DNA from 2 places in the Curtobacterium subtropicum genome. Region 2 is predicted to be linked to the other one. Evidence: riboswitches for the same ligand, from Rfam matches in the RefSeq annotation. Region 2 holds a riboswitch; the other holds the start of a gene.
What was found. A riboswitch is a leader RNA that binds a small molecule or an ion and turns the genes downstream of it on or off. The one in region 2 is predicted to bind thiamine pyrophosphate.
Positions count from the first base shown of each region.

Region 1: linked by a shared signal. The riboswitch ahead of thiM (hydroxyethylthiazole kinase) and the one ahead of QUG98_RS01060 (ECF transporter S component) in region 2 are both predicted to bind thiamine pyrophosphate.

Region 1 covers NZ_JAUCMM010000004.1:182,715-193,557, forward strand. Annotated here, with positions in the region: gene QUG98_RS08270 (S1C family serine protease) at 1-497, shown strand, start outside; gene QUG98_RS08275 (hypothetical protein) at 522-1,679, opposite strand; gene QUG98_RS08280 (hypothetical protein) at 1,754-2,014, opposite strand; gene QUG98_RS08285 (RNA-binding S4 domain-containing protein) at 2,065-2,427, shown strand; gene QUG98_RS08290 (J domain-containing protein) at 2,446-3,390, opposite strand; gene QUG98_RS08295 (phosphotransferase) at 3,637-4,389, opposite strand; gene QUG98_RS08300 (GntR family transcriptional regulator) at 4,540-5,181, shown strand; gene QUG98_RS08305 (MFS transporter) at 5,178-6,431, shown strand; gene QUG98_RS08310 (NUDIX domain-containing protein) at 6,524-7,450, opposite strand; TPP riboswitch at 7,519-7,614, shown strand; gene thiM (hydroxyethylthiazole kinase) at 7,603-8,550, shown strand; gene thiE (thiamine phosphate synthase) at 8,547-9,215, shown strand; gene thiD (bifunctional hydroxymethylpyrimidine kinase/phosphomethylpyrimidine kinase) at 9,212-10,762, shown strand.
Region 2 covers NZ_JAUCMM010000001.1:216,116-226,958, forward strand. Annotated here, with positions in the region: gene QUG98_RS01030 (acyl-CoA dehydrogenase family protein) at 1-930, opposite strand, end outside; gene QUG98_RS01035 (LLM class flavin-dependent oxidoreductase) at 927-2,363, opposite strand; gene QUG98_RS01040 (MFS transporter) at 2,465-3,841, shown strand; gene QUG98_RS01045 (nucleoside/nucleotide kinase family protein) at 3,964-4,596, opposite strand; gene QUG98_RS01050 (energy-coupling factor transporter transmembrane component T family protein) at 4,589-5,395, opposite strand; gene QUG98_RS01055 (ABC transporter ATP-binding protein) at 5,392-7,215, opposite strand; gene QUG98_RS01060 (ECF transporter S component) at 7,212-7,931, opposite strand; TPP riboswitch at 7,927-8,038, opposite strand; gene QUG98_RS01065 (spore germination protein GerW family protein) at 8,129-8,449, opposite strand; gene glgX (glycogen debranching protein GlgX) at 8,579-10,843, shown strand, end outside.

The DNA of each region.
Region 1 (10,843 bases), on a different contig from region 2:
CGCTGCAGGGCCTCATCCAGGTCGCCGCGCAGATCGTGCCGGGCGACTCGGGCGGGCCGGTCCTGGACAGCGAGGGCGAGGTCGTCGGCATGGCGACCGCGGCGTCGTCCGGCTCGGCCGAGGTCACCGGGTACGCCATCCCGATCACGACGGCGAAGGCGATCGCGGACAAGATCCTCGCCGGGGAGTCCTCGGACACCATCACGATCGGCCTGCCGGCGTTCCTCGGGGTCGAGGTGGCCTCGACGGCGACGTCGCAGACCGCTGCGGGGGTCCCGGTCGCCGGGACCGTCGACGGCTCGGGTGCGGCGGCAGCGGGTCTGGTCGCCGGTGACACGATCACGAGCCTCGACGGCACGGCGGTCTCGAGCAACGATGCGCTGACGGCGGCGATCCGCGCGCACGCCGTGGGCGACCGCGTGCAGGTCGGGTACACCGACGCGTCGGGCACGGCGCACACCGTGACGGTGACGCTGACCGCGGGCCCCGCCGCCTGACGGGCAGCAGCAGCAGCAGCAGGCTCAGCCCAGCAACGCCCGCACGAGGGACCGGTAGACGTTGGCCGGGGAGTCGGACCGGAAGGCCGTCTCCCCGGCCTCCGTGCGTCCGACCCGCGCGAACCCGATCCCCTGGGCGTGCACGACGACGACCGGCACCGGCCGCCCCGGCCGACGGATCGACGAGACCGTCCACGGTGCCGCCCAGAAGCGCGCCAGGCGCGGGTCGGCATCGGCGACGGCCGCCGGCAGGTCCGGCGCGGTCGCGGCGGTACCCGTCCTGCGGGACAGCAGGTCCGCGCGGACCGACCCCGTGCGGAACGGGAAGGTCCACGACGGGCGGATGCCGAGCCTCCCGGCCGCGAACGCGACCACGCGCTCGACCGGCAGCCGGGCGACGGTGCCGCCCGTCTCGTCCGTCCCGTCGACGACGGTCTCCGACCAGGCCTGGAGGCGCGTGGTCCGCCCATCGGGCAGCCGCTGTTCCAGGGTGATCGGCGGGGTGTCGTCGGTCCAGGGCGCCAGGAGCTCCTGGGTGGCCTCCGGGAGCGTCCCGAGGCGTCCGACGAGCCCGGTCTGCACGAGTTTGCGACCGGCGGGCGAGCGCAGGAGCATCGGGTCCCAGCGGCGGCCGGCCAGGCTGCGCAGGGTGGTCAGCGCGTCGGGCCCCAGGTGCGTCCCGTCGAGCTGCGGTTCCGGCGCGGCGACCGGCAGTGCCTCGAGCTCGCGCTGCGGTCGGGACGGCACGGGCTCGGTGGCGCGGACGGACTCGAGCACGCTCGACACCAGGTCGTCGGTGGCGAGCATCCGGGTGAGCGGCCGCTCGACGGTGAGGTCGACACGGTGGCGTCCGGTGACGAAGAGCAGGTGCGTGCCGGTGACGTCGCCCTCCTCGTGGGGGCGGACGTACTCGACCAGGCGGGCCGGTGCTCCGGCGGCGGGCCACGGGTCGCAGCCGAGGAGCCGGAGCCCCTCGACGGAGCCGGGCAGGCGTTCGAGCAGGCTGGTGTGCTCCTCGGCGATCGTGCGCTCCGAAGGACGGGAGCGGACGGTCAGCACCACGTCGTCACCGGTCAGCCGGAGGTCGGCCTGCGGGGCGTCCTCGCGGCGCCAGCGGTCGGGACGGCGGAGGGTGAGGCGGGAGGTTCGGTCCTCGGTGCCGAGCGGGACGGGGACGGCCATGCGTCGAGGCTACGTGGCGGCCGCTGCGGGGACGCCGACGGCTCGCCGGTGACCGGCGGCGTCGGCGGTCGGCGTCAGGGCCGGCGAGGTCGGGGCGGGGGTGGCGGGGGCACGGGCTTCGCCGCGACGACGTCGGCGAGCCGGACCTCGCGGGATCCCCGGCGCGTCTCGATCGTCACCGTGTCGGTGGTGCGTGCGGTCAGCGTGCCGAGGGCGTCCTGCGCGCCGTCCCCGTGCCGCGCCCGCACCACGAGCCGGTCGCCGAGCGCCGCGTCGGACAGCACTCCGAGCGCCAGTGCCCGGGCGAGGGCGTCCTGCTGCCGCGGTTCCTGCACGGGTCGAGCGTAGGGCCTGCTCGCAGGACCGGTCCGCCTAGGCTGGGCGGATGGAGAAGGCACGCGTCGACAGCTGGATCTGGGCGGTGCGGATCACGAAGACCCGCTCCGCGGCGACCAGCGCGTGCAAGGCCGGCCACGTTCGGGTGAACGGCGAGCGCGCGAAGCCGGCGCAGCCGATCGCCCCCGGGGACGAGGTCCGGGTCCGCCAGCACGGCTTCGACCGCGTGGTCGTCGTGCGGGGCATCATCCTCAAGCGCACGAGTGCGACCGAGGCCGCGAAGCACTTCGAGGACCGCACCCCGCCGCGGCTCCCCCGCGAGGAGGCCGGTTCCGTCCCGACGCGCGACCGCGGCGCCGGCCGTCCGAGCAAGCGGGAGCGCCGCGACCTCGAGAAGCTCCGCGGCCGCTGACGCCCCGGGTCCTGCGCCTCAGACGAAGCGGACGGTCTGCTGCAGGCGGTCGCGGATCTCGAACACGTCGACGGAGCCCTCCGGCGAGAACACCCCGTTCAGGACCTGCCCGAGGGCGCTCCGCCGGACCACGAGCGCGGTGGGCTTCCGCGCCGGGCCGACGACCTGGACGTCCTCGTCGACGGCGGCGTCCGGCACGACCATCAGTCGCCCGGTGAACTTCACGCGCGTCTGCTTCTGGACGGCCCGGGCGGCGCGGACGAGCTCCTTGACCGGGCGCTCCCCCGGCGCGAGGGTCTCACCGGCGATCTCCCCGTGCTCGATCCGCACGGGTGCTCCCCAGTCGATCGACTCGACGGCCCAGAGTCCGGTCGGGGTGAGGACGGCGTGGTCGAGCTTGCCCTCGGCGCCGGCGTCGAGGTCGTGCCAGACGCTCACACCGATGCCCATCTCCGACACGATCGCGGCCGTCGCCTCCTCGGCCAGTGCCTCGGCGAGCAGGCGCCGGATGTGCCGAGGCGCCGACCGGACGAGCGCGGGGTCGTACGGGTCCTCGATCGGGTCGCCGAGGCCGACCCACTCGCGTTGGGCCTGCAGGAAGACCTCTCGGGAGCGACCGCCCGGGTGGCCGTGCGAGCGCGCACGCGGCCGGGAGTCGCGGCGGGCGGTCGGGGGCGCGAAGCCGCCGCCGTCGTCGTGCGACCAGACGGACGAGCCGGACGGACCGGACGCCGTCCGCGGTGCCGATGCACGCGAGCCTGCGTCGTAGGCTCGCCGGGCGGCCGGGGTCCCGATGCGCTCCCACGCGATCTGCACCTGGCGGAAGCGCCGGGCGTCGCCGCCGAGGTCCGGGTGGGTCTCGCGGGCGGCCCGGCGGTAGGCGCGACGGAGCTCGTCGTCGTCGGCGGTCGCGGGGACGCCGAGGACCTCGTACGGGGTGGCGTCGGCCGGGCTGTCGGTCATGGCCCTGCGACCCTACCCGCTGGAGCATCGGAGTCCGCCGCGTGCGCGCTGGGAGCTGCCGGGAGGCCCGGTGCACGTCCGGCGCGTGCGTCTCGTCGCCGAGACGCCGAGACGCCGGCGTCTGCGCGAGACGCCTCGCGCCGGTCGAGACGCCGCGGGATCCGGCGGCGTCTCGATGACTCGACGGAGTCCTGCGGCGACGCCGGCGTCTCGCGATCAGGCCGTCGGGGCGCCTGGGCGCCGGGGTCAGCCCGCGGTGACCGCCTCGTGGATCGCGTCGGCGTGCGACTCGATCCACGTGACGTCCGCACGGTACAGGTCCGCGTGCCCGTGCTCCAGGTCGCTGAGGAACTTCGGGTTCCCCGCCGCGGCCTCGGTCTCCATGGTCGTGACGAGGGCGACGAGCGACGCCGTCATCGTCTCGACGAGCACCCCGCGGGAACGGTCGTCGAGCCCGTAGGCGCGGCAGAACTCCGCCGCTCGGTCGAGGCGTTCGTCGAGCCCCGGGGCGGTGCTGCCCTCGACCAGTCCGGTGGTGAACGGCGCGAACCGGTAGACGGCGCTCGCCACGTCCCACACGCGCGGTCCGGGGTGCGCGGTGTCGAAGTCGATGAGCCCGACGGCAGCGATGCCGTCGTAGACGCAGTTGTACGGCGCGAAGTCGCCGTGCACGATCGTCTCGACCGGCAGTCGTTCCGCCTGCGACCACACGTCGACGGTCGCGTCGCGCGGGTACGTCGCCGCGACGTCGTGGTACTGGCGGAGCAGCCGCGCGGAGGTGACGAGGGCGGCCTCGCTCGCGATCTCGGTGCTCCACGGGTAGTTCCCCGCCGTGCCGGGCACGAAGCTCACCGTCTCGACCGCCCCACCGACGGCGATCGGTTCGGGGGCCGCGACGAACCCCTGCTCGTGCAGGTGCGCGAGCAGCCGGTGGACCGTCGGCGTCCAGGGCCCCGCAGGGCGGTGGACGCGGTCGTCGGCTCTGGTGACACGCTCCATCGTGACCTCCTGATCGGTACGTCTCCGTTGACGTGAGGGTCAGCGTAGCGACGGCGGCCGGTGGATGTCTCGATCCGGTCACGAACACCGTGTGACGTTCTCGCTGCATTCGGGATGCAAGCTTGCATGCAAGACGTAGGATCGGTGGTCGTGAGTGACACCAGCACGGAGGTACCCGCGGCCGAACGGGCCTACGAGCACGTCAAGCGGGCGATCATCCGCGGCGACCTGCCCGGCGGCACGGCGATCAGCGAGAACGCCTTGTGCCAGGAGATCGGCGTCTCGCGGACACCCGTGCACGAGGCGTTCCTGCGCCTGGCGGCCGAGGAGCTCATCCTGCTCGGGGCCCGCCGGGGCGCCGTCGTGCGCCCGATGTCGCCGAACGAGGCGGCGGACGTGCTCGAGATGCGCGAGGCGATCGAGTCGACGGCCGCGACCCGCGTCGTCACCGACGGCCGCGCGCCGGAACTGGCACCGCGCCTCCGGGCCGAGCTGGCGGAGCAGGAGGCGGCGGTCGCGGACGGCGACGTCGACCGGTTCGTCGAGCGTGACGCGGCGTTCCACGCAGCCGTGATCGCGGCGTCGCGGAACGCGATCGCGGTCCTGTTCGCACGGACGCTCGCCGACCGGCAGCAGCGGCTCCGGCACCAGCTGATGCGGGTCCGGCCGGAGCAGCTGCAGGCGTCGCTCGACGACCACCGCGCACTCGCCGCCGCCCTCGACGACGGCGACGCCGAGCGGTACGCCGCGGTCCTCCGCGCCCACGTCGCCTCGCACCGGGGTGCGCTGTGAGCGGCGCGACCGGGAGCGTCCCGACCACCGGGTCCGTCGCGGCGCCGGCGAGCCGGGTGGCGCCGTGGGCGATGGTCTGGGGTGCGGTCTTCGTGTGCTCGTGGGGCGGCAACCAGTTCTCGCCGCTGCTGCTCATGTACGAGGAGCGGGCGCACTACTCGTCACTGCTCGTCAACGCCTTCCTCGGCGTCTACGTGCTCGGGCTCGCACCCGCGCTGCTCGTCGCCGGGTCGCTCTCCGACCGGCACGGACGGAGACCGCTCATGCTCGTCGGCATCGGCGCCGCGGTCGTCGGCAGCGGACTCCTGGCACTCGGGCCGCTCGGGCCGGGGTTCCTGGCGGCCGGAAGACTGTTCTCCGGGGTGACCGTCGGCATCGCGATGGCGGTCGGGAACAGCTGGGTGAAGGAGCTCTCGCAGGGCCGGTACGACCCGACGGCCGACGCCGGCTCGGGTGCACGGCGGGCATCGCTGGCGTTCACGCTGGGGTCCGGGATCGGCGCGCTCGTCGCCGGCGGGATCGCGCAGTGGGGTCCCGTGCCCGAGGTCCTGCCGTTCCTCGTGCACGTCTGCGTCGCGGCGCCGTTCGCCCTCGTGGTGTGGCGGGCACCGGAGACCGCGGTGGACGGCGGTCTGGCCGGGCCGTGGTGGCGGCAGCTCGCGATCCCGAGCGCCGGGCACCGCCGGTTCACGCGCGTCGTCGTCGTCGCCGCGCCGTGGATCTTCGGGTCGGCCGCGATCGGCTACGGGTACCTGCCGACCCGGCTGGCCGGTGCGACCGGCGCGTGGGGGCTCGTGTTCGCCACGGCCGCGACCGTCGTGGCGCTCGGGGTGTCGAGCGCCGTGCAGCCGTTCGCGAAGCGGGTGCACTCGGTGTCCTCGGCGCGCGGGCTCGTGACCGCGGTGGCGGTGGTGACCGTCGGGATCGGGATCGTGCTCGTGGCGATCGAGCTGCAGTCGGTGTGGGTCGGGCTCGCCGCGAACGTGGTGATCGGTGTCGGGATGGGGACCGCGCTGGTGTCCTCGTTGCTCGAGGTGCAGCGCATCGCCGGGTCGCGGGACCTGGCCGGGCTGACGGGGGCGTTCTACGCGGTGGCGTACAGCGGGTTCCTCGCGCCGGCGGTCATCGCGGCGGTCGTGGGCGGCGCCGGGGTGCCGGTGTCGGTGGTCCTGGCCGTCGTGGTCGGGCTCGGCGTGGCGTCGTGGGTGGCGCTGCTGGTGTCGTCGAAGCGGTACGTGCCCGAGGCCTGACGCAGCGGCTCGCCCGACACCGGGGCGTCAGTGCTCGCAGTGGCGGCAGCGGCACGCCCGACCCGGGGCGCGCCGGTGGTCCCGGGGTCGGGCTACTGCTCGCGGAACCAGCCCGGGCCGCGCACCTCGGCCCCCAGGGCCTCGACGCGGGTCCGGAGCTCGCGGTCCGCCGTGACGACGACGACCGGTGCGTGGCCGTCGTCGAGCGCCGAGCGGACGGCGTCGACGATCGCGTCGTCGCCGGAGCCCTCGGCCCGGACGACCCCGACCGAGGCGCTGTCGGCCGCAGACCCGGACCCTGCCCCGCCCCCGGCCGTCGCCGTGGCCGCGCCGCGCGCCTCGCCCTCGAGCACCACCGTCCACCGAGGCCACCACCGCGCGAACGGCAGTCCGAGCTCCCGCGCGTCCAGCCCCCGTGCGGCGAGCGCCGCCACCGACGACAGCAGTCGCTCCGCCGCACCCGCGCGGTCCCGCCACCAGCCGTCCGGCACGCTGCCGACCACGTTCGCCGCGTCGACCACCACGTGCGGGACGGTCTCGATCGCGGCTCGGAGCGCCGGCCACGAGGCTCCGAAGCCCGGGTGCAGCGGCAGCGCGTCGACCTCGGCGACCGGGACCCACGACAGAGCGAGGCTCTCGCGGTCGGCGATCACCGGCTCGAACGGGTCCCGGGCCCGGCCGACGACGGTCGTGTAGGTCCAGAACCCGAGGTCGAGCACGGCGACGTGCCGGAGGTCGATGCCGTCCTCGGGCACCCCCGCTTCCTCGGCCGACTCGCGGAGCGCCGCGGTGACGGCGTCCTCGTCCTGGTGCCGCGCGCCGCCGGGGATGCCCCACGTCCCGCCGTGGTGGCTCCACTCCACGCGGTGCTGCAGGAGCACGCGTCCGGCGCCGTCGTCGACGAGCAGGCCGGCCGCGCCGAAGCGTCCCCAGGCCTTCGTGCCGTCCGGCCCGACGGCCCACGCGTCGCCGGGGTCTCGGGGTCCGGGCGGCGGTCCGGGAGGGGTCACGTCAGGCACCCGTCAACACTGGCACACCGCACCCCCGGTGTGCCCGGAGGACGTCGTCGGACGTCGTGTACGGTGTCGTCCGAGACACGGGGTGCCGCACCGAGCGGCTGAGATCACACCCGTCGAACCTGCTCGAGCTCGTACTCGCGAAGGGATCGTCCATGCACACCGCTGCGCCCGTACCCGGATCCGCCGGCACCCCGTCCCCGGACTGGGCTGCCCGCACCGCCACGCTGCTGGAGGAGGTGCGCGCCCGCAGCCCCCTGGTGCAGTGCATCACGAACACGGTGGTGCAGAACGTGACGGCGAACGTCCTGCTCGCCCTCGGCGCCTCCGCCGCGATGGTCGACGTCACGAGCGAGGCCGGCCCGTTCGCCCGGGTGGCCGACGCCCTGCTCGTCAACACCGGCACACCGCACCCCGAGCCGCGCGCGGCGTCGGTCGAGGCGGCCAGCGCGGCGGTCGACGCCGGCACCCCGTGGGTCCTGGACCCCGTCGCCGTGGGCTCGCTGCCGGTCCGCACGGCACTCGCCCACGAGCTGCTCGCGCTCCGCCCGTCCGTGCTGCGCGGCAACGCCTCGGAGGTCCTCGCCCTGCTCGGCGCCGCCGACGGCGGCCGCGGGGTCGACAGCACCGCCCGGACGGACGAGGCACGGGAGGCCGCGCTCCGGGCGTCGGACGGGAGGCTCGTGGGCGCCGTGGCCGTGTCCGGTCCCGTCGACCTGCTGGTCGCGCCGGGCACGGGCGTGGTGCGGGTCGCGAACGGGACGCCGCTGCTGACGCGCATCACCGGGGGCGGTTGCGCGCTCGGCGCCGTGGTCGCCGCCTTCGCCGCGGTGGTCCCGGAGGACCCCGGCGCGGCAGCCGTCGCCGGGACCGTCGTGCACACGGTCGCGGCCGAGCTGGCCGCGCGGGACGCCGGCGGGCCCGGCACGTTCCAGCCGCTGTTCCTCGACCGGTTGGCCGCGCTGACCCCCGAGGACGTCCTCCGGGTGGCACGCGTCACGACGGACCCTGTGCCGCCGGGCGCGGGGTCCGAGCCGTCGAGCACGGGGTCCGAGCCACCGAGCACGGCACGTCCTGCGGCGCCCGCGGCGGTCCGACGGTGAGCGCCCCGGCGGACCTCGGCGTCTACCTGGTCACCGACCCGGTGCTCGTCGACCGGCACGGCAGGGGCGTGCTCGGCGTCGTCCGAGCCGCCGTCGAGGCCGGTGTGCGGCTCGTGCAGGTGCGCGACAAGCAGGCGCCGGTCCGCGACCTCCTCGCCCTGACCGCCGCGGTGGCCGACGCCGTCGGGGACCGCGCGACCGTCGTGGTGGACGACCGGACCGACGTCGCGCTCGCCGCCCGACGTGCCGGACACCGGGTCGCGGGCGTCCACCTCGGCCAGTCGGACCTGCCGGTCGCCGCCGCCCGGGCGCTCCTCGGGCCGGACGCCCACGTGGGGCTCACCGCGAACACCCCGGAGCACCTCGCCGCCCTCGCGGAGCTGCCCAGCGGCACGGTGGACCTGCTCGGGGTCGGTGTCGTCCACCCCACCGCGACGAAACCGGACCACCCGCCGGCGCTCGGCACCGACGGTGTCGCCCGGATCGCGCGCGCCGCTCGACCGCTCGGTGTCCCCTGCGTCGCGATCGGCGGGGTCACCCTCGACGACGTCGCACCGCTGCGGGCGGCCGGTGCCGCGGGCGTCGCCGTGGTGTCCGGGATCTGCGCTGCCTCCGACCCGCACGCGGCGGCAGCGGCGTACGTCCGGGCGTGGAGCGGGGCATGACCGCCCCCGGCGCCGGCACCGTCACCGCGAGCGGCACCGGCTCCGGCTCAGGAGCGACCGTGCTCACGGGGCCGAGCACGGGGGCCGGACCGGGCGGGCTGCTCGTCCCACGGGTCCTCAGCATCGCGGGCACCGACCCGACCGGCGGCGCGGGGCTGCAGGCGGACCTCAAGGCGATCACGGCACACGACGGCTACGGCATGGGCGTCGTCACGGCCCTCGTCGCGCAGAACACCCACGGCGTCCGGTCGGTGCACGTGCCCGACGTCGGGTTCCTCCGGGAGCAGCTCGACGCCGTGTCGGACGACGTGGTGGTCGACGCGGTCAAGGTCGGGATGCTCGGCACCGTCGAGGTCGTCCGCACCGTCACCGACTGGCTCCGCGAGCACCGCCCGCCCGTGGTCGTCGTCGACCCGGTGATGGTCGCGACGAGCGGCGACCGGCTCCTCGACCCGCAGGCCGCCGCCGCGGTGGGCGACCTGCTCGCCCTCGCCGACCTGGTGACCCCGAACCGCGCGGAGCTGACCGACCTCGTCGCGCTCGCCGGGGGCACCGCCGCCACACCCCTGGAGGCCGCGCGCCTGGTCGCCCGCCGCTGGGACGTCCTGGTGCTCGCGAAGGGCGGTCACGACACCGGCCCGACCTCCGACGACGTGCTCGTCCGCCCGGACGGCTCCGCCCGGACCTTCCGGGGGCCGCGTGTCGCCACGACCAGCACGCACGGCACGGGGTGCGCGCTGTCGAGCGCGATCGCGACGCTGACGGCACGGGACGGCGACTGGGAGCTCGCGGTCGGCGAGGCGAAGTCCTGGCTCACCGACGCGCTCCGGGGTGCCGACGCCCTGCACGTCGGGACGGGCAACGGCCCGGTCGACCACGGCGCCCGCACCCGTGCCGCCCTGCCCGCGGTGACCTGGACGGACCGGTGGTGGACGGACGTCGCGGAGACCCTCGACGCGACGCTCTCGTGCGCCTTCCTGGAGGGCCTCGCCGACGGCACGCTCGACCCGGACGTGTTCGCCGGGTACCTCGCGCAGGACGTCCACTACCTGCGGGCCTACGAGCAGCACCTCCGGCTCCTGGCGACGGCCGCGGACGGCGACGCCGCGGCGGGTTGGGCCGCAGCCGCACAGGGCTGCGCGGACGAGGCACGCGACCTGCACCACCGCCGTCTGGCCGGCACCCACGCCGCCGACCCGGTCCACCCGACCTGCGCGGGGTACCTCGCCCACCTGCAGGACGCGGCCGACAGCGGGTCGCTCGGGGTGCTCGCCGCCGCCGTGCTGCCGTGCTTCCGGGTCTACGCCTGGGTCGGGACGCAGCTCGGGCACGCCCCGGAGGGACACCCCTTCGCGGACTGGCTCGGTGCGTACGGGGACCCGACATTCGCGGCGGCGAGCGCCGCGGCGACCGCACGGGTCGAGGCACTCGCCGCGGCTGCGGACCCGGCGGAGCGGGGGCGGATGGCGCGGGCGCACCGGCGGTCCACCGAGTGGGAGCTCGCGTTCTTCCGGATGCCCACGGAGCCGCTCGGCTGGCGCGGCTGACCGGACCACGGCGGTAGCACCCGCCGCGGGACGGACAGGAGGCACGGGGCGGACACCAGCCGCGCCTCCCGTCCGGTGGGT
Region 2 (10,843 bases):
CACGACGAGCGACCGAGCCGTGAACGCCCCGGCCGACAGGCGCCCGAGCACGGCGAGCACCTGCGGGTCGTCCCCCGGCACCGCCGCGTTCGCGTGGATGTACGTCCGCGTCCGCGGCCGGACGAACGCCACCGCATCGTCGACGACGGCCTGCCCGATCCCCGCGAGGACCGCCAGCAGGTACAGCTGGTAGAAGGCCTGGATGTGCGACAGCGGAGCGTCCCGGTACGCCGAGATCACGGACTCGTCGACCGCGACGCCGTCGAAGACCGTCGTCCCCGAGGCGGTGAGCCGCTGCCCGAACCCGTTCCAGTCGTCGATCCCGGTGACGCCGGGCGCGTTCGTGGGCACCGCGAAGGTCACCCGCTCGCCGTCGCGGTCCGCCGCCAGGCAGATCCAGTCGGCGTAGAGGGTGCCGGTCGAGTAGAACTTCCGCCCGTCGAGCCGCCACGTCCCGTCGGCGTCGGGCGCGACGGTCGTCGAGATGTCGGCGAGCGTGGTTCCGGTCCGCTCCGAGGTCGCGTTGCCCACGACCGCCCCGTCGACGATCCGCTGCAGCCACTCGTCACGACCGGGCGAATCCGGACGCAGGAGCACGAGTTCGGTGTACCCGAAGTGCCCGCGCCACAGATGCGCGATGTTCGAGTCCGCCGCCGCGAGGTCCGCCACCAGGTGCGCCAGCTCCACGAGCGTCACCCCGGACCCGCCGCGGTCCTCGGGCACGCGGAGTCGACCGAAGCCCGCTTCCGCCAGCGCCCGCACCTCGGCGTGCGGCAGCTCCCGCTCCCCCGGCGTCCCGGACGCCAGCTCGCGCCCGACGGCCCCCTCGCGGATGCGGTCGAAGACCGGGGCGAAGTGGTCCCGCAACGTCGCGAGCCGGTCGGTCTGGAGGCGCGGAGCAGCCCCGCCGGTCGTCGTCGCGTCGGTCACGCGCTCACCTCCACGGCGTCACGTGCGTCCTCGCCGCCCGTCACGCCGGTCCCGCTGGCCCCGCCCGAGAACGCGCCACGCCAGCGCCGGGCCGGGTGCGATCCCGGCAGCTGCGCGTGACCGAACAGCTTCTCGCGGAGCGTGCCCTCCCGGTACTCGGACTGCATGAGCCCACGCTCCTGCAGGGTCGGCGCGATGTGGTCGACGAACTCCTCGTACGAGCCGGGCAGCGTCCAGTTGATGACGTTCACCCCGTCGACCCCGACGCGCTGCCACGCGGCGAGCTCGTCGGCGATCTGCTCGGGCGTCCCGACGACGCGGGCACGGAGCTTGGCGGACAGCCGGGCCAGGTCGGCGATGGTCGGCTCGCGGTCGCCGGCGGCCTCGCGGAGCCACTGCAGGTGCGACTGGCCGGCGTGGGTCCGGACCTCGGACAGCGGCGTCGCGGGGTCGAGCGGCTCGCCGGTGTCGGGGTCGAAGCCGAGGTTCGAGTGCACGAGGAAGCCGTCGGCCGCGAGGTACTCGTCGATCTCCGCCTCCTTGGCCTTCGCCTCGGCCTCGGTGGCCCCCGTGACGAAGGTCAGGCCGAGGAAGAACGCGATGTCCTCGCGGCGTCGACCGGCTGCGGCGGCGAGGTCGCGGGTCTCGCGGATGAGCTGCTCGGTGGCGTCGCGGTTCGACGTGAGGATGAACTGCGCCTCGGCGTTCCGCGCGGCGAAGGCCCGGCCGGCCGGCGAGGACCCCGCCTGGAACAACACCGGCGTGCGCTGCGGCGACGGGGCGCTGAGGTGCGGCCCCTGCACGTCGTACCGCTTCCCGTGGTGGTCGATGCGGTGCACCTTCTCCGGGTCGGCGTACCCGCGCACCGGGTCCTTGAGGACGGCGCCGTCGTCCCACGACCCCTCCCAGAGCTTCGCGCAGACCTCGAGGTACTCCTCGGCCCAGGCGTAGCGCTCGTCGTGCTCCTCGAGCCGGTCGGCACCGAAGTTCCGGGCCGCGCTGTCGAGGGCGCTCGTGACGACGTTCCAGCCGATGCGGCCGCGGGTGATGTGGTCGAGGGTCGAGACCTTGCGGGCGAAGTCGAAGGGGTGCGCCTGGATGACGCTCGAGGTGAACGCGAGGCCGAGGTGCTCCGTGGACACGGCGAGCGCGGAGAGCAGCACGGACGGGTCGTTCGAGGGGATCTGCAGGCCCTCGCGGAGGTTGGTCGCGTAGTCGCCACGGGCGGGGCCGTACGTCCCGACTACGTCCGCGAAGAACATCGCGTCGAACTTCCCGCGTTCGAGCGTCTTCGCGAGGTCGGTCCACAGCGTCACGTCGTCGAAGTCGGCCTGGCGCGCGTCCGGGTGTCGCCAGAGGCCGTGCTGGATGTGCGACGTCGTGTTCATGACGAAGGCCGCGAAGCGCAGCGGACGGGTCGGTGCATCGCTCATGCCCCCATGCTCCCCGGGGAGGCCGCTCCGACGGTCATGACGTGACCTCGCGTTACGGGCGGTGTTCCGTCGCGGCCGGGCGGCGACCATGCTCCTGGGTCATGCCGACCCAGACGACCGCAGCCGCGCCTCCCGTCCGTCCCACCGATCCGTCGACGAACGCGACCCGACGTCGCGTCGCCCTCGCGTCGTTCGTCGGGACGACCGTCGAGTACTACGACTTCTACCTGTACGCGACGGCCTCGGCGCTCGTCTTCGCCCCCACCTTCTTCCCGTCCGTGACGCCCGCCGTGGGCGTGATCGCGTCGTTCGCGACCTACGGCGTCGGGTTCGTCGCACGGCCGCTCGGCGGCATCGTCGCCGGGCACCTGGGTGACCGGATCGGGCGGAAGAAGCTGCTCGTCGCGTCGCTCGTGCTCATGGGGATCGCGTCGACCCTCATCGGGGTGATCCCCTCTGCGGCGACGATCGGCGTCGGGGCGGTCGTCGCGCTCGTGGTCCTGCGGCTGCTGCAGGGTGTCGCCGCGGGTGCCGAGTGGGGCGGGTCGGCGCTGCTGTCGGTCGAGCACGCGCCGGTGCGGCACCGAGGGCTGTTCGGCGCGTTCACGCAGATGGGGTCGGCGGGCGGGATGCTCCTGGCGACCGGGGTGTTCACGCTCGTCCGGACGGTGCTCGGCAACGAGGCGTTCCTGGCGTGGGGCTGGCGACTGCCGTTCCTGTTCTCGGCGGTGATCGTCGCGGTCGGACTCGTCATCCGGCTCGGTGTCCAGGACGCCCCGGTGTTCCAGGAGCTGCGCGCGTCCGGTGGTGTCGAGCGCTTCCCGGTGTGGCAGGCGGTCCGCCGACACGGGCGGTCGATCCTGGTGACCGCCGGGCTGCGACTCGTGCAGCCGGCGCTGTACTCGATCCTGACGACCTACTCGCTGACCTACCTCGGCGCGAAGCGCGGCGAGGAGGGCTCGGCGGCGGGCCTGCAGACGGTGCTCGTGATCTCGGCGGTGTCGCTCGTGTCGACGCCGTTCTGGGGGTGGCTGTCGGACCGGATCGGGCGCCGGCCGCTCGCGATCGGGTCGGCGGTCGGGATCGCGGTGCTGATCTGGCCGTTCTTCGCGTTCCTCGACGCGGGGCCGCTCGTGCTGCTGCCCCTCGTGGCACTGATCGGCATGAGCGTGTTCCACGACAGCATCTACGGGCCGCAGGCGGCGTGGTTCGCGGAGCAGTTCCCGACGGGCCGGCGCTACTCGGGGATGAGCCTCGGGTACCAGATCGGGTCGATCTTCTCGGTGGGGCTGACGCCGTTGCTCGCGGCGGTGTTCGTCGAGGTGGGCGGGGGCTCGCCGTGGATCCTGTGCACGTACCTCGGGGTGTACGCGGTGCTCTCGGTGGTGGCAGCGGTGTTCGCGGAGGACCCGGTGCGCGACGCGCGGCGGGGCTCGCCCGGTGCCGGTGCCGAAGTCGGGAGCCGAGTCTCGGGCTGAGCGACCGTGCTTACGCTCCCGGCCGCGAGGAGTGTCGGTGAGCCCGAGTCTCGCCGGCAGCGGCGCGGGCGCGCGGGCGGGCGGGCGGGCGCGGGCGGGCGCGCGCGGGCGCGGACGCGCGGCTAGGTCCGCACGACCACGTCGGCGAGCGCACGCGGTTCCTCGGCGGCGATGAACGCCCGCTCCTGCGCCGCCCAGCGCTCCCACTCGCGGGCGAACACCTCGCCGTCGCGGCCGATCGCCCGGTCGCGTCGGACCTCGTCGTCGGCCTCGAGCCACACCCGGAGCGTCGCGAGCGGTGCGGACGCCCGGGAGACCGCGCCGCACCCCTCGACCACCAGCGGCGCGTCCGGCTCGATCGACACCCACGAGGTGGGCTCGGACCGCTCCCAGTCCCACCGCCGGTACCCCGACGGCGGCCCGAGCACGTCCGACACCACCGCGTCGGAGGCCGCCCGCAGCCCGTCCCACCCGGGGTAGACGTCGTCGAGGTGCACGACTCCGGCGCCGAGCCGTGCCGCGAGGGCATCACCGAGCGTGGTCTTGCCGGTCCCCGAGCGTCCGTCGACCAGGACGACGAGCCGACCTCCGGTGGCGGCAGCAGCCCCGGCGGCGGCAGCGGCGAGCCCCTCGACGAGCGCCGCGTCGGGTGCCGAGGGCCCGGTGGGGCCGGTGGTCACGAGTCCGCCGGGTCCCGAGCCGAGCGCCGCCGCCCCGGTGGTCACGACGGGTGCGGGCCGCCCGTCCTCAGGCACGCCAGCTCCTGAGAGCCACGGCGACGGCGATCGACACGACCCCGATGCCCACCAGAACGGCGAGCACCGCCCACTCCGGTCCCGCGAACCGTGCAGGCCGCGCCCACGTCCGCGGACCGGGAGCGCCGAACCCGCGCGACTCCATCGCCACCGCCAGGGTCGTCGCCCGTCGGAGCGCGAGCACGAGCAGGGCGAACGCCATCGACGCCCCGCGCCGCAGACGTCCGTGGTCGGCGAGCCCCCGCGCTCGTCGCGCCATCGCGAGCTGACGCCAGTCCTCGCCGAGCAGGGTCGTCATCCGGACCGCGGCCAGGGCCCCGAGCACGAACCGCGCCGGCAGCCGCAGCAGCTGTGCGAGCCCGTCCGCCAGATCGGTCGGGTCGACCCCCACGAAGAGCAGGACCGCCGGCAGCCCGACCGCGAGCACGCGCAGCGCCGTCGCCAACGCGAGCGTCAGTGACCCGTCGGTGACGTGCGCGAAGCCGAGGTCGAACCACTCCCGCCCGGAGGGCCGTCCGTACAGCGCGATGCTCAGCGCCGTCAGGGGCACGGCGACGAGCACCGGCGACGCCCGCAGCAGCAGGGTCCGCGGTGGGATCCGGAGCACCGGCAGGAGCAGCAGCTCCAGCGCGAGCGCGACCGTCGCGGACACGACGTCGAGGCTCGTCACGAGGCACACACCGAGCGCGAGCACGCCGAGCATCGCCGCCACGGGTTGGATGCCGGCGATCCCGCGTCGGGTCCGGCCGGGAGGCGCGGCTCGGCCGCCCCCGTCGGCCTGCGTGGTCGCGGTGGTCACCGGGGCACCTCCGTGGTCGGTCGGGTCAGGTCGGCACCGTCCGCCGTGTCGGCCCGAGCGTCCGCCGACGACTCGTCGCCGCCACCGCTCGTCCCGGGTTCGGCCCGAGCGTCCGCCGACGACTCGTCGCCGCCACTCGTCGTCGACGCGGGGTGCGCGCCGTCTGCGGCGAGCACGACCTCGTCCGCGTCGAGCGCGCGGACGAGGTCACGGTCGTGGGTCACCACGACGAGCGCCGTCCCCGCGTCCGCCGTCGCCCCGAGCAGGTCGACCACGGCCTGCCAGGTCGCGCGGTCCTGCCCCGAGGTCGGCTCGTCCAGCACGACCACCGGCGGCCTCGAGGCGACGACGGCGCCGATCGCGAGCCGCCGCTGCTCGCCACCGGACAGCGTGAACGGGTTGGCGTCGGCGAGGTGCCGCAACCCGAACCGGTCGAGGAGGTCCTCCACCCGTTCGTCCGCGTCCGGCAGGCCGAGCGCGCGCGGACCGGCGGCGAGCTCCTCGCGGACGCTCCGTGCGACGAACTGGTGTCCGGGGTCCTGGAACACCGTGCCGATCCGGGACGCGAGCTGTCGACTCGTCCAGCGGTGCGGCTCGGCACCGGCGTCCCCGGCCAGCGCCGGCGTCGCCCGGAGTGTGCCGCCCGCGGGTCGCAGGAGTCCCGCGAGGGTGAGGCCGAGCGTCGACTTGCCGACGCCGTTCGGTCCGGTGACCGCGAGGACCCGGCCGCGCCGCACCCCGAGGTGGATGTCGCTGCCGACGCGGGTGCCGCCCGTGCGTCGGAGGATGCTCCCGCGCGCGGTCGCGAGTCCCAGTGCCTCGAGCAGCACCGCTCCCCCGTCGAACGGGCGGAACGTGCCATCGTCGAGCGGTGCACCCGGTGCGGTTCCGCCCGCCCGCGACGGACGGAGGTCCGCGCGCGACGGATGGACGTCCGATCGAGACGGAGCGCCGGCCCCTCGCGACGTGCCACCACCCCCTGGCGTCGCACCTCCGTCGCGCGACGGACCGCCGCCCGCTCGGGACGAGCCCCGGGCCGGTCCGGCGCCCGGCACCCAGACGCCGGCCGCGGTCAGGGCAGCCCCGTGCTCGGCGAGCACCGTCGCCGGAGCACCGTCCGCCACGACACCGCCGCCCGGCGCGAGCAGCACGAGGCGGTCGACCAGGTCGAGCCAGGTTCCGATCCGGTGCTCGACCACGAGCATGGTCGCGCCGGTCGCATCGAGCAGTGCCCGGACGGCGCTGTGGACCTGCGCCACCCCCTCGGGATCGAGGTTGGCGCAGGGCTCGTCGAGCACGAGCACGCCCGGACGCATCGCGAGCACCCCCGCGAGCGCCAGACGCTGCCGCTGCCCGCCGGAGAGTCGGCTCGTGGACCGGTCGAGCGGCAGGTCGAGTCCGACGACCCCGAGCGCGTGCCTGACCCGTTCCCAGGTCTCGGCTCGGGGCACCCCGGTGTTCTCGCACCCGAACGCGACGTCGTCGCCGATCCGCGACATCACCGTGTGGGCCTCCGGGTCCTGCATGACGAGGCCGACGCGCCCGCGGACCGCGCGGGGGTCGGCGTCGTCGACCAGGACCGAGCCCTGCACGGCGGCCGCGGTGTCGTCGTCGGGGTCGGGCTCGTCGGCCAGGACCGCCGCCACCGCGCGGAGTACCGTCGACTTGCCGGCGCCCGAGGGACCGACGACCGCGACCCGCTCGCCCGGCTCGACGACGAGGTCCAGGCCACGGACCGCCCAGGCGTCCCGCCCGGCGTACCGCCAACCCCAGTCACGGAAGGCGACGCGCGCCGCCCCCGAGGACGACACGGTCGTCACCGGGCGGCGCGGGACCCGCGCTCGGCCTGCTCGGCGGCAGGCGTCGTGGTGTCGGTGGCCACCGCGTCCGCCGAGGTCGTCCGCGAGTCCTGCGACCGTCGGGCGTGCTCACGCCCCGCTGCGAACGAGGAGAGCACCCCGGTCGCGGCGAGCGCCCGCACGAGCAGCCACGAGCCGAGTCCGGCGATCACGGCGCCGGACACCACGGCGGACACGACGTAGACGGTCTTGAAGGCCGCGTCGAGCCCCGGGTACCAGAGCACCGTGTCGTTGATGCCGAGGGCGAGGCCGGCGGCGGCACCGGCGAGCACGACGACCGGCAGGCGGTACGCCCGGTACAGGAACAGTGCGAGCACGAGCTCGGCACCGAGGCCCTGCACCAGACCGGCCTCGAGCGTCAGCCACCCCCACTGGGTGCCGAGCAGCGCCTCGACACTGGCGGCGACCATCTCGGCGTAGAGCGCGGCGCCGGGCTTCCGGACGACGATCGCGACGACCGGTCCGGCGAGCAGCCAGACCCCGCCGAAGAGCGCCTGGGTGCCCGGCAGGACCAGACCGGCGACGGCGCTGATCGGCTCGTAGCCGAACTCCCAGAGCTTGAAGACGACACCGATCGCGACGGCGAGGACGCTGGCGACGACGATGTCGACGACCCGCCAGCGCAGCGAGCGCTTCGGAGCGGTGGACGGTACTGCGGACTGCGTGGTTGCAGGCATGGTTGCTGACTCCTCCCTGCGCCGGCATGACCCGGATCAGGTTCGACGGTCGGAGCGCCGTTCGCTCCCTCTCAGCCCGGCGGTCCCGGACTCCCGTGTGTGTGGCAGCAGTCTAGACGCGGTCACGTCCCGTGACGCGCCCACGTGACGGACGGGAGGCCCGTGGCGGCGTCGCCACGAGCCTCCCGTCCGGTGGGTCACTTCTTCAGGGCGCGGATCACCTTGCTCAGGGCCTTGCCGGTCACCCAGATGGTGGGGATGCTCACCGCGAGCAGCGAGACGAGGTTGGGCTCGAACTGCAGGTCCTGCCCCGGGCGGCGCACGTAGGCGCCGACGGGAATCGATGCGCCGCCACCGCCGCCACCGCCGTTCTCGTCGTCGCCGCCGGCGCCGAAGCCGAACCAGCCGATCGACACCGGGATCAGGGTCTGGTCGCCGACCTCGACCGGCTCCCCGTAGTTCGTCGAGACGCCCACCGGGCGCACCTTGTCTGCGATCTGACTCACGATGTTGGCCATGCGCGCGAGGCTACTCGGCGGTTCCTCCACAGGCCGGGGTCGGGCCCGCGGTGTCCACGGCTGTGGCTTGTCTGCGGACGCCGGAGGCTGGCGCCGATATGTTGACGAAACCCAGACCTGGAGGACCGTTTGCACACCTGGCCCGGCAACCCGTACCCCCTCGGGGCGACCTACGACGGCAGCGGCACGAACTTCGCCCTGTTCAGCGAGGTCGCCGACCGTGTGGAACTGTGCCTCTTCGACGACGCGGGGAACGAGGAGTGCGTCGACCTGGTCGAGGTGGACGCCCACGTCTGGCACGCGTACCTGCCCAACGTCGCCCCTGGGCAGGAGTACGGCTTCCGCGTGCACGCCCCGTACGACCCGGCCAACGGGCTGCGCGGCAACCCGAACAAGCTGCTGCTCGACCCGTACGCCAAGGCGACGAGCGGCGACATCGACTGGGACCAGGCGCTGTTCTCGTACACGTTCGGCGACCCGGACTCGACCGACGACCAGGACTCGGCGTCCCACATGATGAAGGGCGTCGTCATCAACCCGTTCTTCGACTGGCAGGGCGACCGGGCTCCCCGGATCCCGTACGGCGAGACGGTGATCTACGAGGCGCACGTCAAGGGCCTCACCGAGACGCACCCCGACGTGCCCGAGGAGCAGCGCGGTACCTACGCCGGCGTCGCCCACCCGGCCGTGATCGAGCACCTCAAGCGGCTCGGGATCACGACGCTCGAGCTCATGCCCGTGCACCAGTTCGTCAACGACTCGACGCTGCAGGAGAAGGGGCTGTCGAACTACTGGGGCTACAACACCATCGGGTTCTTCGCCCCGCACTCGCACTACTCGTCCTCCGGCGACCGCGGGCAGCAGGTGCAGGAGTTCAAGGCGATGGTCCGCGAACTCCACCGCGCGGGCATCGAGGTGGTCCTCGACGTCGTCTACAACCACACGGCAGAGGGCAACCACCTCGGCCCCACCCTGTCGTTCCGCGGCATCGACAACGCCGCCTACTACCGCCTGGTCGAGGACGACAAGCGGTACTACATGGACACGACCGGCACGGGCAACTCGCTCAACGTCGGCCACCCGCACTCGCTGCAGCTCATCATGGACTCCCTGCGCTACTGGGTCACCGAGATGCACGTCGACGGGTTCCGCTTCGACCTCGCCGCAGCGCTCGCCCGCGAGTTCTACGAGGTCGACCGACTCGCGGCCTTCTTCGAACTGGTGCAGCAGGACCCGATCGTGTCGCAGGTGAAGCTCATCGCCGAGCCGTGGGACGTCGGCCCCGGCGGGTACCAGGTCGGCAACTTCCCGCCGCAGTGGTCGGAGTGGAACGGCAAGTACCGCGACACGGTGCGCGACTTCTGGCGGGGCGAGCCCTCGACCCTCGGTGAGTTCGCCTCACGCATCTCCGGGTCGGCGGACCTGTACGAGCACGACGGCCGGACGCCCAAGGCCAGCATCAACTTCATCACCGCGCACGACGGCTTCACGCTGTACGACCTCGTCGCCTACAACGAGAAGCACAACGAGGCCAACGGCGAGGACAACAACGACGGCGAGAGCCACAACCGGTCGTGGAACTCCGGGGTCGAGGGACCGACGGACGACCCGGACGTCGCGGCGCTCCGGCTCCAGCGTCGGCGGAACTTCCTCGCCACGCTGCTGCTCAGCCAGGGTGTACCGATGATCGCCCACGGCGACGAGCTCGGCCGGACGCAGCACGGCAACAACAACGTGTACGCGCAGGACTCCGCGATCAGCTGGATCGACTGGGAGCACGCCGACGACGAACTCGTGCAGTTCACCGCCGACGTCGTGAAGCTGCGGCACGACCACCCGACCTTCCGCCGCACCCGCTACTTCAACGGCCGCCCGGTGCGCCGGGGCGAGGGCGAACCGCTGCCCGACGTCGTGTGGCTGACCCCCTCCGGCGACGCGATGGACCCGGAGGACTGGGACTCCGGCTTCGGCAAGAGCGTCGGCATGTACCTGAACGGCGAGGGCATCCGCGGGCGCGACCGCTGGGGCGAGCGCGTCACCGACGTGGCGTTCCTGACCTACTACAACGCCCACGACGACGTCGTGACGTTCACGCTGCCGCCCGAGGAGTACTCCCCCGGGTGGACCGTGCGGATCGACACGGCCGAACCCGGGGCGCGCGAGACCGTGCTCGACGCGGGGACCCCGCTCGACGTCCCGGCGCGGTCGATGATCGTGCTCCGCGCGGAGCCCGACCACGAGGTCACCACCACCGAGGTCGAGTCGGTCGAGGGCGGGCGGCAGTCCACCCCGACCAACCCTGCGGCATCGACCGCCGCGTCCGCGACCGATCCCGGGTCCGACGCGGCCCAGTCCTCCCCGTCCGCACGCGCCGCGGGCCCAGACTCCCCCGAC